One region of the Massilia consociata genome, then DNA from elsewhere that is predicted to be linked to it. Evidence: predicted binding sites of a transcription regulator. Region 1 holds the regulator's gene; the other holds the start of a gene.
The links. The regulator NrdR, encoded in region 1, represses ribonucleotide reductase genes. The targets are predictions, from matches to a motif close to CACNANATNTNGTG.
Positions count from the first base shown of each region.

Region 2: ACFFJK_RS20825 (ribonucleoside-diphosphate reductase subunit alpha) is a predicted target of NrdR. The motif match lies at 2,649-2,662, and genes of this name have one in related genera.

Region 1 is NZ_JBHLWP010000011.1:336,873-345,329, forward strand. It holds gene ACFFJK_RS12600 (GspH/FimT family pseudopilin) at 1-234, opposite strand, end outside; gene ACFFJK_RS12605 (type IV pilin protein) at 212-661, opposite strand; gene ACFFJK_RS12610 (pilus assembly protein) at 658-1,503, opposite strand; gene ACFFJK_RS12615 (PilW family protein) at 1,511-2,479, opposite strand; gene pilV (type IV pilus modification protein PilV) at 2,476-2,991, opposite strand; gene nrdR (transcriptional regulator NrdR) at 3,202-3,660, opposite strand; gene glyA (serine hydroxymethyltransferase) at 3,727-4,974, opposite strand; ZMP/ZTP riboswitch at 5,076-5,201, opposite strand; gene ACFFJK_RS12635 (SDR family oxidoreductase) at 5,375-6,121, shown strand; gene ybgC (tol-pal system-associated acyl-CoA thioesterase) at 6,348-6,752, shown strand; gene tolQ (protein TolQ) at 6,798-7,481, shown strand; gene ACFFJK_RS12650 (biopolymer transporter ExbD) at 7,498-7,929, shown strand; gene tolA (cell envelope integrity protein TolA) at 7,946-8,457, shown strand, end outside.
Region 2 is NZ_JBHLWP010000022.1:57,561-66,017, reverse strand. It holds gene ACFFJK_RS20825 (ribonucleoside-diphosphate reductase subunit alpha) at 1-2,465, opposite strand, end outside; gene ACFFJK_RS20820 (sigma-54-dependent transcriptional regulator) at 2,933-4,402, opposite strand; gene ACFFJK_RS20815 (sensor histidine kinase) at 4,421-6,103, opposite strand; gene ACFFJK_RS20810 (PP0621 family protein) at 6,111-6,380, opposite strand; gene ACFFJK_RS20805 (cytochrome C assembly family protein) at 6,380-7,186, opposite strand; partial or broken gene ACFFJK_RS20800 (hypothetical protein) at 7,253-7,503, opposite strand; gene ffh (signal recognition particle protein) at 7,679-8,457, shown strand, end outside.

The sequences.
Region 1 (8,457 bases):
GTTGCGGGCGATGGCCTGCGCGCGGGTGAGGAGGATCGCGCCGAACAGGTCGCCGGACGCGGTGCGCAGTTGCTGCGCAGCGACGAGGGCATGCAGGTCCGGGGCAGCAACGGCCGACATGATGGCGGCAATGCCGAGCACGACGACCAGCTCGGTCAGCGTGGCGCCCCCCGACCGCGCCGTCGGCGCGAACGTCCCCGGGCAAGGCCCTTCACGGCCAGCAGCGTGGTCCATCGCCGCTCGCGCCCTGTGCGCCGGTGCTGTCGAAGCTCAGTTCGCCGCACTCGGGGTCGCTGAAACCCGCGTCCACGAGCGCGGTGCCAGGCCGGGCACGCAGCTCGATGCACTGGTCGATGTCCTGGCCTTCGCAGGCATGGCCGTCGAGCTCGTACGCACTGGTCTCGGGACGGGACCCGAGCCACCAGCGGAACTGCCGGCTGTCCGGATCGGACGATGCCGACGAGAAGGCGATGTAGGTGTGGTGCTGTGCGCGGTACTGTTCCTGGCGCTGCATGGCGTCGACCAGCGCAAGCTGCGCTTCCACGCGGCGCATCTTCACGACATGCCGCGTATAGCCCGGATAGGCCAGCGCCGCAAGGATCGTCACGATCGCCATCACGATCATCAGTTCGATCAGGGTAAATCCGGTAGGCCGTCTCATCGCCGCTCCGTGTTCATCGATGCGCCGGCTGCTGCCAGCGCTTCCTGCAAGTTGCCGATTTCCCGCCAGCCGACACGCATGCCCGGTCCGCCCGGCGTTCCGGGCGCGCCCGGGGGCTTTGCCTGTCCGGACTGCCCGGGCTCCGGAGGGCCTGGCAGCCCGGGAGGATTGTCCGGGCCGCGCGGCCCTTCCCTGTCCGGCATTCCGGGGTTGCCGGGGTTGCCGGGTAGCCCGGCTGCCCCGGGCGGTCCAGCGGGGGCCCCGGCCGCGACCAGCTTGCGGTAATAGGCCTCGATGGCGACCTGCGTCGTGCCAGCGCTGCCGAACCCGAGCGCCGTGACGCGGTACAGCATCGCCTCCGGACCGGAGGGCATCAGCTCGATGAGGTAACGCGGCGCCTGCGCGGCAAGCGCGCCTTCTCCCGCCGCAATCAGCGCCCCGGTGTAGCTGCCGAGCAGGACGCCAGGACCTTCCTCGTCCGCCAGCGCGGCCAGGATGTCGCCGCTGTCCGCCGCATGTGCGCACAGCCCGTCATACGGCGGGGCGCCGCCGCAGCCATCGGCGAAAGCGGCGGCGGCGGCATTGGCGAGGGCGGCAGCACGGGCGGACGCCGCGTCGGCGCCGCCTTCGATGTCGTGCTCCGCATCGGCAAGCGCAGCCATGGCGCCATGCAGCGCCAGCAAGCGGTCACGCTCGTGCCCCGCGGCCCTGGCGCCGTAGATGGCACTGCGTGCGGCGGCGATGCTCGTCATCAGCACTGCCAGCATCAGCAGCAGGGCCGTCAGCAGCGCGGCGCCGCGTTCGGGCCTCCTGCTCCAGCGGGTCATCTTGCTCGCATCCATGGAGGTCTCACCGGACACGCGACGGCAGCGCCACGGTGGCATCGAACACCTTGCGATAGCGCGGCCGCCCGTTGCCGGCGAGCGCCGTCTCGGCCAGCCGCGTGCCCGCGTCGACACCGCCTTGTTCGCCGCCATACTCCGGCCCGAACAGGTCATGGATGGCAGACGCTGCCCCTTCCAGCGGACTGTGCGGCCCGCGCAGCAGCAGCGCCACGCGCACGCCGGCAATTTTCTTCCAGTGCGTGCGCCGCCGAAGGTCCGCCTCGCGCTCGGCCGCCGTGACGCCGGCCAGCGCCAGGGAACCGTCGAGTCCGGCCAGCGTGCCGGCATTCACATAGCGCTCGGGCGCGCCGTCGGCATCGAGGTCGAGCCCGTACAGCACCTGGAAGCTGTCGACGGCGCCGACCACCGCATCGGCCGACCAATTGCCGCTGTTGCCCCGGTACTTGCAGCGCAGTTCGGCATCGCCGCGCGCGTTGCGGGCCACGTAGAAGATGCTCCAGCCCTCCTCGTCGCGGTGGACGGCGAAGCCGGCGCAGTCGAGGGTGGTGCCGTCGCCGGGAGGCGCCCCGCTGCCGGGAAAGCGCAGGGCGAGCACGTCGCTGCCGTTGACGGACGCGGCGACGACGTTGTCGATGCCGGAGCCGGTCCGCGTGACGCTGCGCGCATCGAGGCCGGCCAGGCGTGCCGGCGCGGCCGCATCCGGCCCGCCGCTGTCGCGCTCCCAATCGACGGCTGCGGACTGCCGCACCGCACGCGCGAGCACGTCGAGCGCGTAGCGTCCGGCATCGTCCATCGCCGCCGTCTCGAGCTGCGCGGCAAAGGCGCGGTTGGCCCACACGAACAGGCTGCCGGCGGCGAGCAGCACGCCCAGCCCGACCGCCATGGCGACCAGCAGCTCGGCCATCGTCATGCCGCACTGGCGCAGCCCTGCCTGCAGCCCCGGCTTCGCCCGCCACGACACGGACGGCGTCATCGGAGCACCGCCACGTAGCCTGGCGCATCGCCCGTGCCCTGCCAGCCGAGCTTGACCACCGGCAGCGCGTCCGCCGCGTCGTCGCAGCTCCAGCGCCAGCCGCGGGCGGCGCTGTCCCAGGGCGAGCCGTCGCGGCACACTTCGATGCGCCCGCGCGGAAACCGCGCGTGCACCGCCTGGCGGATCTCGTGCAGGTCGAATGCGGCCAGTTGCTCCGGCGTGCAGACGGTACCGCCGAAGCAGCTCACCGGCGCCACCGGGGCGCCGCCGGAGGCGTCGTAGCGCAAGCCGAGATAGGGATTGGCGGCCCCGGCCAGGCTGGCGAGCGCCGGATTGAGCTGCATGCGCGCCGCCAGCGAGGCTGCCAGCAGGGCGGCTTCGGACAGCAAGGCCGATTGCTGCCGCGTGCGCTCGGCCGTGATCTGGGTGGCGCCGGCGCCGACGATCCCGACCGCCAGCACGAATAGCGCGACCAGCACTTCGACCAGCGTAAAACCCTGCACCTGCCGCATGCTTCTTATTTTCTGCTGCCCCAGCACGGCCACCTCCGATACACCAGCGTTGACGGACCGGCGCAGCCGCAAAGGGCCACGCCAACGACGAGCTGCGAAGTTATCAATCGTGCAAAGGCCGGCGCTGAGCTGGCGCAAGCGCGGCGGCCCGGGCGGAAAGGATGTGCGGCTGGCTTGCTGCAGGCTTTGCCCGCAGAAGGTAGGGGGAACTTATTTGCGCGGATGGCCGACTTCGGCCAGCGCTTCCTGGAACTCCGCCAGGTCTTCGAAATTCTTGTAGACCGAAGCGAAGCGGATGTAGGCGATCTTGTCGAGGCGCTTGAGTTCCTGCATCACCAGTTCGCCGACATAGCCGGTGTCGACCTCGCGGCGGCCGCTGGTCAGGAGCTTTTCCTCGATCGAGGCGACGGCGGTGTCGATGGCTTCGGCGGCGACCGGGCGCTTGCGCAGGGCCAGCATCAGGCTGCCGCGCAACTTGGCCGGCGCGAACTCGGTACGGCTGCCGTTCTTCTTGACGATGATCGGCATCGACAGCTCGATGCGCTCATAGGTGGTGAAGCGCTTGTCGCACTTGCCGCAGCGCCGGCGCCGGCGGATGGCATCCCCCTCTTCCGACACGCGCGTGTCGAGGACCTGGGTATCTTCATGCTGGCAGAACGGACATTTCATGGGCGCCGGGATGCTGTCGGGGCCGCGCAAGGTGTCGACACCCGCGGCCCCCGGTTGGTATTGCTGTTACTTGGCGTAGACCGGATACTTGTCGGTCAGCTGCTTCACTTCCGCCTTCACGCGCTCGATGGTAGCAGCGTCGTGCGGGTTGTCCAGCACGTCGGCGATCAGGTGGCCGACCTTGACCGCGTCTTCTTCCTTGAAGCCGCGGGTGGTGAAGGCCGGGCTGCCGAGGCGGATGCCCGAGGTGACGAAGGGCTTCTGCGGGTCGTTCGGGATACCATTCTTGTTGCAGGTCATGTGGGCCTGGCCCAGGATCGCTTCGGCTTCCTTGCCGGTCAGGCCCTTGGCGCGCAGGTCGACCAGCATCACGTGCGATTCGGTACGGCCCGAGACGATGCGCAGGCCGCGCTCGGTCAGGGTGTTGGCCAGGGCAGCAGCGTTCTTGACCACCTGCTTCTGGTATTCCTTGAATTCCGGCGACAGCGCTTCCTTGAAGGCCACGGCCTTGCCTGCGATCACGTGCATCAGCGGACCACCCTGGATGCCCGGGAAGATCGCCGAGTTGATCTGCTTCTCGTACTCGGCCTTCATCAGGATGATGCCCCCGCGCGGGCCGCGCAGCGACTTGTGGGTGGTCGAAGTGACGAAGTCGGCGTGCGGCACCGGGTTCGGGTACTCGCCCGCGGCGATCAGGCCGGCGTAGTGGGCCATGTCGACCATGAAGTAGGCGCCGACTTCCTTGGCGATACGGGCGAAGCGCTCGAAATCGATGCGCAGGGCAAACGCGGAGGCGCCGGCGATGATCATCTTCGGCTTGTGCTCGCGCGCCAGGCGTTCCATTTGTTCGTAGTCGATGTCTTCCTGCTCGGTCAGGCCGTAGGAGATGACGTTGAACCATTTACCGGACATGTTCAGCGCCATGCCGTGGGTCAGGTGGCCGCCTTCGGCCAGCGACATGCCCATGATGGTGTCGCCCGGCTTGAGCATGGCGAAGAACACGCCCTGGTTGGCCTGCGAACCCGAGTTCGGCTGCACGTTCGCGGCTTCGGCGCCGAACAGCTGCTTGAGGCGGTCGATCGCCAGCTGCTCGGCGACGTCGACGTATTCGCAGCCACCGTAGTAGCGCTTGCCCGGGTAGCCTTCGGCATACTTGTTGGTCAGCTGCGAGCCCTGCGCTTCCATGACGGCCGGCGAGGTGTAGTTCTCGGACGCGATCAGTTCGATGTGGTCTTGCTGCCGAACGTTTTCTTTTTGGATGGCATCCCACAGTTCCGGGTCGACATTGGCGAGCGTATGATCTTTTCCAAACATGTAAAACTCCAATCGAGAGAAATACCAGGCAACGGGCAGCGCAGGAATCGCGGGGCGGCAGGCGCAGGGCAACCTGAACGCACATCCAGCGCGTACCAGTCGATGGCTGCCCAGGCGAACGGCGAGTGACATCTCACGTTCCCCGGTGGGTGCCCACCTTTGCCGTGTGCCGCGGCACCCATCGGGACGCGGCGGCGCACGGTGTTTCGCCAGTTACGTGAGACGTAATATGACCCCAGATTGTATGTGATCCGGGCCCCTTAGGGCAAGGAAACTGCTGTCTGGCTGACAAGGCCGCCTGCCCGCGGGGGCTGCCTGCAGGCTTGTGACCATTTCGGCTACAATTTTCAGCTGCATCTGCACCCCGCATCTCCACCATTCTCGTCCTTCAGGATAGACCATGATCGTCTTCATTACCGGCGCCTCGGCCGGCTTCGGCGCCGCGATGGCCCGCACTTTTGTCAGTAACGGCCACCGCGCCATCCTCGCCGCCCGCCGTACCGACCGTGTCGCCGACCTGGCGCGCGAGCTCGGCGATGCCGCCCTGCCGGTCACGCTGGACGTCACCAGCCGCGCCTCGATCGAGGCCGCACTGGCCGGGCTGCCGGAGGGCTGGCGCGACATCGACGTGCTCATCAACAATGCCGGCCTGGCGCTGAACACCAAACCGGCCCACGAAGTGCCGCTGGAAGACTGGGACACGATGATTGCGACGAACTGCCAGGGCCTGGTGACCATGACCCGCGCGGTGCTCCCGGGCATGGTGGCACGCGGCAGCGGCCTGGTCATCAACCTGGGCTCGGTGGCGGGCCACTATCCTTACCCGGGCGGCAACGTGTACGGCGCGACCAAGGCCTTCGTGGAGCAGTTCACCCTGAACCTGCGCGCCGACCTGGTCGGCACCGGCGTGCGCGCCACCAACCTGGCGCCGGGCCTGTGCGGCGGCACCGAGTTCTCGAACGTGCGCTTCAAGGGCGACGACGACGCCGCCGCCAAGGTCTATGAAGGCACCACCCCGCTCACGGCCGAGGACATCGCGAACACCGCCTACTGGATCGCCACCCTGCCGCCACACGTGAACGTCAACAGCATCGAGTTGATGCCGACCTGCCAGGGCTTTTCGCCGTTCGCCATCAAGCGCACATGATACGTAGGGTGGTCGGCACATTGAGGCATGTAACGCGCGCTCTGCAATTGTGAGAAAGTGTTACAGTAATTGGCCTTCCGGCCATGTTTCACGTCTACTAATGCCGCACTGCCGTGTCTTGACGAAAGGCACGTCCACACTTTTGCGCCCATATGTTCGCAAGCGTACATATAGGCGCTGAAAATCGCGTAAAATGTTTCCTATTTACACTTAAATGGCAGGGGAAATGCCTTCAGCTTTTGACTGGACAGTCAGGGTCTATTACGAAGATACCGACGCCGGCGGCATCGTGTTTTACGCCAATTATCTGAAATTCTTCGAACGGGCACGTACCGAGTGGTTGCGCGCTGCCGGTATCGGACAGCAGGAACTTCTTGCTACCGAAGGCGTCGCGTTCGTCGTCAAGAGCGCATCCCTCGACTACCACGCCCCGGCCCGGCTCGACGATGTGCTGACCATCCGCACCACCGTCGACAAGCTCGGCCGCGCTTCGGTCCAGTTCGCCCAGGAGGCATGGAAAGGCGAGACGCTGCTGACCACCGCCAGCGTCAGGGTCGGCTGCGTCGATGCCGCCACGATGCGTCCGCGCTCGCTCCCCGACCATGCTGCTGATAAAATGCGCGCCGCATAATGCGCATGCACAGTTAAAAGATATTCGACAACAGAACCGTTCCCGATGACCGCGACCCAAGACCTTTCGTTTATGTACCTGATCAGCAATGCCCACATCCTGGTGCAGCTGATCATGGCCCTGTTGCTGATCCTGTCGGTAGTCAGCTGGACCTACATCTTCCGCAAGGTGTTCGCCCTGCGTGCGGCCCGCAGCCAAACCGAGCAGTTCGAGCGCAGTTTCTGGGCCGGCGGCAACCTGCACACCCTGCACCAGAGCGCCAGCAGCCAGCGCGACCAGAGCGGCCCGCTGGCCCGCATCTTCGAAGCCGGCATGGGCGAATTCATCAAGGGCAAGCAGGCCGCGCGCGACGCGATGGACATGGGTCCGGTGCTGGACGGCTCGCGCCGCGCCATGCGCGCCGCCTTCCAGCGCGAACTCGACGCCCTCGACATCCACCTGAACTTCCTGGCGTCGGTCGGCTCGGTCTCGCCGTACATCGGCCTGCTCGGCACCGTGTGGGGCATCATGAACGCCTTCCGCGGCCTGGCCAGCGTGGAACAGGCCACGCTCGCGATCGTTGCGCCCGGCATCGCCGAAGCGCTGATCGCCACCGCGATCGGCCTGTTTGCCGCGATCCCGGCGGTGGTCGCGTACAACCGCTTCACCCACGACATCGATCGCCTGGCGATCCGCTTCGAGAGCTTCGTCGAAGAATTCTCGAACATCCTGCAGCGCCAGGCGCGCTGAACGAGAGGACCCGTCGATGGCCTTTTCCAGCAGCCTGCGCAGCGGACGCAAACGCAATTTCAAATCCGAGATCAACGTCGTGCCCTACATCGACGTGATGCTGGTGCTGCTCATCATCTTCATGGCGGTACCGGCCAACGAAGTGCCGAGCGTGGTGAACCTGCCCAGCGCCGAGAAATCGGCGCTGCCGCCGGACACCTATATCCAGATTTCGATCCAGCCTGACAACAAGCTGTCGATCGGCGTCGGCGGCAAGCAGCGCGTCGCGCCGGAAGACGTGGCCGACCGCACCGCTCTGCTCGCGCGCCTGCGCGCCCTGCACGAGGAACACCCGGACTATCCGGTCCTGATCGCCGGCGACCGCGACAGCAAGTACGACGACGTGATCCAGCTGATCTCCGAAGCGAAGAAGATGGGCATCAACCGGGTGGGATTGGCCACCCAATAACGAACAGATGTCAGCAATGAAGCCTGCCACCGCCGGCGCGCCCTACCGCGTGCCGCCAGAACCGAGCCGCCTGCCAGCGTTCCTGCTGGCAGTGGCGGTGCACGCCTTGTTGCTCGGCTTCCTGTGGTTCGGCGTCAGCTGGCAGGATGACGCCCCGGTCGCGGTCGAAGCCGAAGTCTGGGACATGTCGGTCCAGACCGCCGCCGCGCCGGAGATTCCGCCTCCTCCCGCGCCGGAACCGGAGCCGCAACCGGAACCCGAACCGGCCCCGCCGCCGCCGCGCGTGATCGAACCGCCGCCGGTCGAGCGCCCTGCGCCGACGCCGCCGGACATCAACCTGCAGCGCGAGAAAGAGCGCAAGGAACAGGAAAAGCGCGAGCTGGCCGAGAAGCGCGAACGCGAGCGCAAGGAAGCAGAACGCAAGGAAGCTTTGCGCAAGGAAGAACTGCGCAAGCAGGAACTGGCCGAACAGAAGAAGAAGGAAGACGCCGAACGCGAGAAGAAGGAACTCGCCCGGAAGGAAGCCGA
Region 2 (8,457 bases), on a different contig from region 1:
TCGGCGATCATGACTTCGTCCCACAGGTCGCGTGCCTTCAGGTCGCGCACCAGGTACGAGTTAATCTCGGTGAATTCGCCCGACAGGTTCGACTTCACGTACAGGTTCTGGAAGGTCGGCTCGATGCAGGCCGACACGCCGATGATGTTCGAGATCGTCGCGGTCGGGGCGATCGCCACGCAGTTCGAGTTACGCATGCCGAACTGCTTGATGCGCTCGCGCACCACGGTCCAGTCCATCGATTCGCTGGTGTCCTGCTCCAGGTAGCCGCCGCGTTCTTCCGCCAGCAGCTTGATCGAGTCCTGCGGCAGGATGCCGCGGTCCCACAGCGAACCTTCGTAGGTCTCGTAGCGGCCACGCTCCTCGGCCAGCTCGGTCGATGCCAGGTAGGCGTAGTAGCAGACGGCTTCCATCGAGCGGTCGGCGAATTCCACGGCTTTATCCGAGGCGAACGGCACGCGCATCATGTGCAGGCAGTCCTGGTGGCCCATGATGCCCATGCCCACCGGGCGGTGGCGCAGGTTCGAGTTGCGCGCCTTGTCCACGGCGTAGTAGTTGATGTCGATGACGTTGTCCAGCATGCGCATCGCGGTGCGGATGGTCTTCTGCAGCTTGACGTGGTCCAGCCCGTCGCCCTTCATGTGCTGCGGCAGGTTCACCGAGCCCAGGTTGCAGACGGCGATCTCGTCGGCGCTGGTGTTCAGCGTGATCTCGGTGCACAGGTTCGACGAGTGCACCACGCCGATGTGCTGCTGCGGCGAGCGGATGTTGCACGGATCCTTGAAGGTGATCCACGGGTGGCCGGTCTCGAACAGCATCGACAGCATCTTGCGCCACAGGTCGAGCGCTTCGACCTTCTTGTACACGGTCATTTCGCCGCGCGCGGCCTTGGCTTCGTAGGCGACGTACGCTTCTTCGAAGGCCTTGCCGACCTTGTCGTGCAGGTCCGGGGTTTCGCTCGGCGAGAACAGGCTCCAATGGCCCTTCTCCATCACGCGCTTCATGAACAGGTCCGGAATCCAGTTCGCGGTGTTCATGTCGTGGGTGCGGCGGCGGTCGTCGCCAGTGTTCTTGCGCAGGTCGAGGAACTCCTCGATGTCCATGTGCCAGGTTTCCAGGTAGGCGCAGACCGCGCCCTTGCGCTTGCCGCCCTGGTTCACCGCCACGGCGGTGTCGTTCACCACCTTCAGGAACGGCACCACGCCCTGCGACTTGCCGTTGGTGCCCTTGATGCGCGAGCCCAGCGCACGGACCGGGGTCCAGTCGTTGCCCAGGCCGCCTGCGAACTTCGACAGCAGCGCGTTTTCCTTGATGGCGTCGTAGATGCCTTCCAGGTCGTCGCCGACGGTGGTCAGGTAGCATGACGACAGCTGCGAGCGACGGGTGCCCGAGTTGAACAGGGTCGGGGTCGAGCTCATGAAATCGAACGACGACAGCAGGTTGTAGAACTCGATGGCGCGCGCTTCGCGGTCGGCTTCGCGCAGGGCCAGGCCCATCGCGACGCGCATGTAGAAGGCCTGCGGCATCTCGATGCGGGTTTCGCGCACGTGCAGGAAGTAGCGGTCGTACAGGGTCTGCAGGCCGATGTAGCCGAACTGCAGGTCGCGGTCGGCATTGATGGCCTTGGCCAGGCGCTCGAGGTCGTAGGTGCCCAGCGCCTCGTCCAGCAGTTCGTTCTGGATGCCCTTGGCGACGTACTGCGGGAAATAGGTGATGTATTCGGCGGCGGCGGCGGCCTGCGGCACTTCCTTGCCGAAGACTTCCTTGCGGATGGTGTGCAGCAGGATGCGCGCGGTGACCTGGCTGTAGGCCGGGTCTTTTTCCATCAGGGCGCGGGCGGCCAGGATGGCCGACTTGTGCAGTTCCTCGACCGGCACGCCGTCGTACAGGTTCTTGAGGGTCTCGGCGACGATGGCGTCGGCGTCGACGTGCTTTTCCAGGCCCGAGCAGGCGGCGTTCACGAGGGCGTGGACGTCGTTGATGTCCAGCGGGCGGCGCTGGCCGCCGTCGACCACGTGGATCTGCGGCGCGGCGACCGGGGTGCCACCAGCGGCTGCCTTGGCGGCCTTGCGCTCTTCCATGCGCTTGGCGCGGTACAGCACGTATTCGCGCGCGACGTCATGCTCGCCCGAGCGCATCAGCGACAGTTCGACCTGGTCCTGCACGTCTTCGATGTGGAAGGTGCCGCCGTTCGGCTGGCGGCGCACCAGCGCGGCCACGACGTTGCCGGTCAGCTGTTCCACCAGTTCGCGGATGCGCGCCGACGCCGCGCCCTGCCCGCCGGCGACGGCGAGGAAGGCCTTGGTCATGGCGACCGAGATCTTGTGCGGCTCGAAGGCCACGACGGCGCCGTTACGGCGGATGACCCGGTAGTCACCACGTGCGACGATCTCTGCGGGCGTGGCATTGGCCGACGCTCCTGGGGTGACGTGCGGATTGATCGAAATGTCTTGTGCTGTTTGCATGGAGCCTCCAGGATTGGCAGCCGGTCCTGCCGTAATTAGGGCAAAGCGATACCCCGCCAGCCGGAAAGCCTTGCTGGCAACCAGATACGCAGGGTAGAAAATCGCTGTTGAATCAGTGGCTTGCAGAGCAAGCTTCACGTCGGGTCTTAAGCCTCATCGAGCTAGTTGCCTTAAGACCACTACCACTATATCTAGTGTTCGACGTTGAGATGAGACTAATTGTAGTGCCTGACCCAAGTCACGGCAAGTGAATAACTTCTCAATTTTTTCTGTTTTTTTTAGCGGACGGGCTTGACAAGCGGGGTTCAGCCAAACGACGCGGAAATTCCGGTGAGTAAGCGCCAACTTGCTCGGCAGCGCTGCATAAAGCTTCATCAGTGCGATGCGCGGTGCATGCTACTTGTAGATTTTGCACTGGCGAAAAGACAACATGAAGGCACGAGCGACGGTGGAAGGTAGAGATACGATCAGGCGGTATCATCCGGCGCGCTGATCTCGAGCTTCTGCATCTGGTAGCGCAACTGCCGCACGCTGATCCCGAGCAGCGCCGCCGCCTGCGTGCGGTTGAACTGGGTCTGCTGCAAGGCGCGCCCGATGATGTCCCGCTCGACCTGGATCAGGTATTCCGGCAGGTTGCTGGGCAGCTCGTCCGGCCCGAGCATGCCGGGACGCGCTGCCGCCTGCGCGGGCGCCGGTACAGGGGACTGCGCCGCTTCGGCCGCAGGCGCAGGTGCCTGGACCGGCGCCACGGCCGCTTCCGGCTCACGCGCAGCGGCTTCGCCCGGGCGCGCCGCCTTCAGCGACAGGTCTCCGACTTCGATCACGCCGTCGTTCGCGAACGCGAGCGCGCGCTCCAGCACGTTCTCCAGCTCGCGGATATTCCCAGGGAAGGAATACGCGCGCAGCGCGTCGAGCACGCCCGGCCCGAGCGCGGCCTGCCCCGGCCCGGCCAGGCGCGCCAGGATCGCGTCCACCAGCGGCGCCAGGTCGTCCAGGCGCTCTCGCAGCGGCGGCAGCGACAGCTCGATCACATTCAGCCGGTAGAACAGGTCCTGCCTGAACCGGCCCTGCTCGACGCACTTCGCCAGGTCCTGGTGGGTGGCGCTGATGATGCGCACGTCCACCGGTTCCTCATTGGTGGCGCCGATCTTGCGCACGCGCCGCTCCTGGATCGCGCGCAGCAGCTTGACCTGCATCGGCAGCGGCAGGTCGGCCACCTCGTCGAGCATCAGGGTGCCGCCGTTGGCCGCCTGGAAGAAGCCCTCGCGCTCCTCGGCCGCACCGGTGAAGGCGCCCTTGCGGTAGCCGAAGAACTCGGCTTCCATCAGCGTCTCGGGGATGGCGCCGCAGTTCACCGCCACGAAAGGCTTGCCCGCGCGCGAACTTCGGGCGTGGATCTCGCGCGCGGCGAGCTCCTTGCCGCTGCCCGATTCGCCGGTGATGGAAATCGGCGCGTTGGAGCGGGCCAGGCGCCCGATCTGGGCGCGCAGCGACTGCATCGCGGGCGAGTCGCCGATCATGCGCGAGCCCGGCATGCTGCCGTCCTGGCGCGCCGCCGGGGCATCGAGCAGCTTCAGGGCCGAGCGCACCATCACGCGCAGCGCATCGAGCGCCACCGGCTTGGAGATGTAGTCGAAGGCGCCGGCCTTGAGCGCGACCACCGCGTTCTCGGCGCTGCCGTAGGCGGTGATGACGGCGATCGGTGTCGCCTTGTGGCGGGGCGAGGCGTTGACTTCACGCACCAGCTCCAGCCCCAGTCCGTCGGGCAGGCGCATGTCGGTCAGGATCAGCGCGTAGTCGTGCTCCTCGACCAGGCCGCGCGCCTGGCGCAACGTGGCCGCGCTGTCGACGTCGAGCCCCATCTTGAGCAGGGTGATCTCGAGCAGTTCGCGCAGGTCGGCTTCGTCGTCGACCACGAGGATGCGGGGTGCGGTCATGGTTCCTTCACCATTCGTCTATATAGGGCAGCCATCCTGGGCCGGTTGCGCGAAGCTGATGACGAAGCGCCCGCTCGCCTTGCGCGGTCCCGGTGTGGGGGCGTCGAAGCGGTATTCGTAATCGAGCTTCGCATCGTTGTTCAGGCACAGCTCGCGCGCCAGGTACAGGCCCAGGCCGGTGCCCTTGCTCGAAGTCGTGTAGAACGGCTCGAACAGGTGCGCGCGCACTTCCGGCGTGATGCCCGGGCCGTCGTCCTGCACGTGCAGCTCGATGCGCCCGGCGGCGTCGCGCGCGGGGAAGATGCGGATGCTGGCCGGTTCCCTGCTGGCGTAGCGGATCGCGTTGCCCAGCAGGTTGAGCAGCACTTCGTGCAGGTGCAGCGGGTCGAAGCGCACCGCGCTGGCGCCGGCATCGCCTATATGGACTATATCACCGGCCAGGCCGTGGGTTTCGCAGAATTCGAGCTTCAGCTCGGCCAGGAAAGCCGCCAGCAGCAAGGGTTCGCCGTTCAGCTGCACCTTGCGCGACAGCTGCAGGATGTCCTCGACCATGCGGTTCACGCGCGTGACGTTGTCGCCGATGATCTTCAGCAGCCGCACCTCGGCCGGGCCGTGCAGGTCCTCGGCCAGCAGCGCGGTGGCGTGGCCGATCGCCGACAGCGGGTTGCGCACCTCGTGCGCGATGCTGGCGGTGAGGCGCCCCATCGACGCCAGCTTGAGCTGCTGCGCCTGGTTTTCGATGGCGCTCACGTCCTGCATGAACACGACGCTGCGCCCGTCCCCCACGCCCGCGGTATCGACCCGCGCGAAGCGCAGCTTCAGGTGCACCGGCTCGTCGCGCCGGCCGCGCAGCAGGCCCGCGCTCTCGTGGTAGGGCTTGACGGTGACGAAGGCCGCTTCTTCCACCGGCGCCCGCAGCCAGGCGCCGAAGGCCTGGGCCACCGGTTCCATGCCGGGCGCCTCGCCAAGGCGAAAACCCGCCACTTCGCCGTCGAAGCCGAGCATGCGCCGCGCCGCCGGGTTGCCGGTAAACACCACGCCATCATCGCCCACGACCAGGATGCCGTCGCCCACGTCGGCGATGACGATCCCGTTGATCAGCTGCTGGATGCGCAGGTCGGTACCGCGCTGCGCCGCCAGTTCCTCCTGCTTGATCAGGCGCGCGGCAAGCCGGTTCACCAGCAGCACGCCGGCGAAGAAGGCGGCGCCGTACAGGCCTGCCTGCATCAGCGGCGGCTGGCGGTCGAGCATGAACACCTGCCAGGTGCTTTCGGCGAGCAGGAACAGCGTGGCGAGCGCGCTCGAGAACAGCGCCAGCGTCAGGGGCGCCAGGATCGCGGCGCCTGCCAGCGGGAACAGGTACAGGATCGCCAGTCCGCTGCGCATGCCGCCGGCGGCCAGGTAGAGCAGCGAAATCACGGCCAGGTCGAGCGCGACCTGGCACGCCAGCTGCGCCAGGAAGCGGCGCTTCCACCGGGTGCCGAGGGCGGCAAACACCAGCGCCGCCGCCAGGTAGAACAGGCAGGTGCCGGCATGGTAGGTGTCGGCGCGCACGCCGCCTTCGGTGATGTTCACACCCAGGTACAGCAACAGCACCAGCGCGATGACGATGCGGGTGATGGTGAAGGTCTGGAGCGAGCGCCACAGGGTCGCGCGCGCCTGGCGGGACAGCGCCGGCGGGAGCAGCTTCGGCCGCAGCATCGGCCGTTTACCGCGGCGGCAGGCGCACGTGGCCCGGCGAGCAGTAGTCGTGGCCGTCGGCGTGCACCGCTTCGGAGGCCGGGAAGTACACGCCGCAGTGCGCGCACTGCGTCATGGTTTCGATTTCCTTCGGCGCCTGCCGGCCAGGCTGCTGGCCCTGCTGCTCGTGCATCTGCTCGCGCAGCGACGCTTCGTGGCGCGCGACCAGCTTGCGCAGCTTGGCGCGCACGGCAAACCCCACCAGGATGATGAGGGCGATCCAGAACAGGATGCGCATCATGCCACTCCCCTGTTCAGGACGACTTCGAGCACGAAGCGGCTGCCGACATAGGCCAGCGCCAGCGTGGCGAAGCCGGCCAGCGTGAAACGCAGCGCGGTCTTGCCGCGCCAGCCCTGCCAGCGGCGCCCGGCCAGCAGCGCGGCGAACAGCAGCCACGACAGCAGCGCGAACACGCTCTTGTGGTCGAGGGGCAGCGCGCGGCCGAACAGCTGTTCGGAGAACACGATCCCCGACAGCACGGTGAGGCTGAGCAGGATGAAGCCGATCCAGATCACGCGAAACAGCAGTTTTTCCATGGTCAGCAGCGCCGGCAGCTGGTCGAGCGCGTTGCCGAGCCAGCCGCCGCCGGCGGTGGCGCGCCCATGCAGCCGCGTTTCCTGCAGCGCCATCAGCACCGCGTGGAAGGCGGCGATGGTCAGGGTGCTGTAGGCCAGCACGGCCACCGCGACATGCCAGCCGAAGGCAGCCGACTGTCCCTGCACGGGCAACAGGCTGCCCGGGAAGATGGCGGGCAGCAGGCTCGCCACGAAGGCGAACGGCATCACGAGGCGGCGCATGCCGTCGAGCGCGAAGTTGCGGTTCTCGAGCCAGTACGCAGCCACCGAGACCCACAGCGCGCTCGAGAGCATGATGGCGAAGCCGACCCGCAGCCGGCCCGGCGTGACGACGTCGAGCGCGAGCGCGGCGCCATGCACCGCCCAGGCCACGGCGGTGACGCCGGAAATGACGGCGCCCCGGTGCGACGGCAGCAGGGCGCACACCGCGTACAGCAGGGCCGCGGCGAGGAAGAGGGAGTTCTGCATAATAAGAGTCTACACCATCGGGAAATGGTGGTGGCAGCCCTCCTTTGCCAGTAAGGCCAGCAAGGACTATTGGAGGGCGAATGGCTGGCCAGGCCGTCGATCCGCCGCCATCCTCGATTCATCCGTATGCTGCCGTTGCTGCTCCTCCATCACCAGCATCGCCAGCTCGCGCTTGAGCGTGCCGGCCGCTAGGTCATCACGACGATACGGCCGGCCAGGCAGACCGCCTCCTCGATGCTGTGGGTGAGGAACAGGATGGTCTTCCTGAGCTCGGACCAGATGCGCAACAGCTCGTCCTGCAGCTTGCGCTGGCGCAAGGTGACGCCCGGGGACCAAGCCAGCCGCAGGCTGACCGACGACTTGCAACAGTGTGGCAGTCACGGCGGTTCGGCGCGGCCGCACTAAGGTAAAATGCTGGTTTCCTCCGCAGCCCTGGCGCCATCGACCGGGCTGCAGCATCCATTTTCCTGAAGTTTTTCCGAAGACGCAGACATGCTAGATAACCTGACCCAACGCCTCGCCAAGGTCGTCAAGACCATGCGCGGCGAGGCGCGCCTTACCGAGGCGAATACCGCCGAAATGCTGCGCGAAGTGCGCATGGCCCTGCTCGAAGCCGACGTGGCGCTGCCTGCGGTGCGCGAATTCATCGCCAAAGTGAAGGAAAAGGCACTGGGCGAAGAAGTGATCGGCTCGCTCAGCCCGGGCCAGGCCCTGGTCGGGGTGGTGCAGCGCGAGCTGGCCGCCCTGATGGGGGCCGACCTCGGCCCGGACGCCACCCAGCTGTCCTTCGCCCAGCAGCCGCCGGCGATCATCCTGATGGCGGGCCTGCAGGGTGTGGGTAAAACCACCACCACCGGCAAGCTGGCCAAGTACCTCAAGGAGCAGAAGAAAAAGAAGGTCCTGACCGTTTCGGCCGACGTCTACCGCCCTGCCGCGATCGCGCAGCTGGAGTCCGTCACCAAGCAGGTCGGCGCCGACTTCTTCCCTTCATCCGCGTCGGACAAGCCGGTCGACATCGCGAAGAATGCGCTGGACTGGGCCAAGAAGCACTACCACGACGTCCTGATCATCGACACCGCCGGCCGCCTCGGCATCGACGAAGCCATGATGCAGGAGATCGCCGCGGTGCACGCCGCCGTCAAGCCGGTCGAGACCCTGTTCGTGGTCGACGCCATGCTCGGCCAGGATGCGATCAACACCGCCAAGGCCTTCAACGACGCCCTGCCGCTGACCGGCGTGGTCTTGACCAAGCTCGATGGCGACTCGCGCGG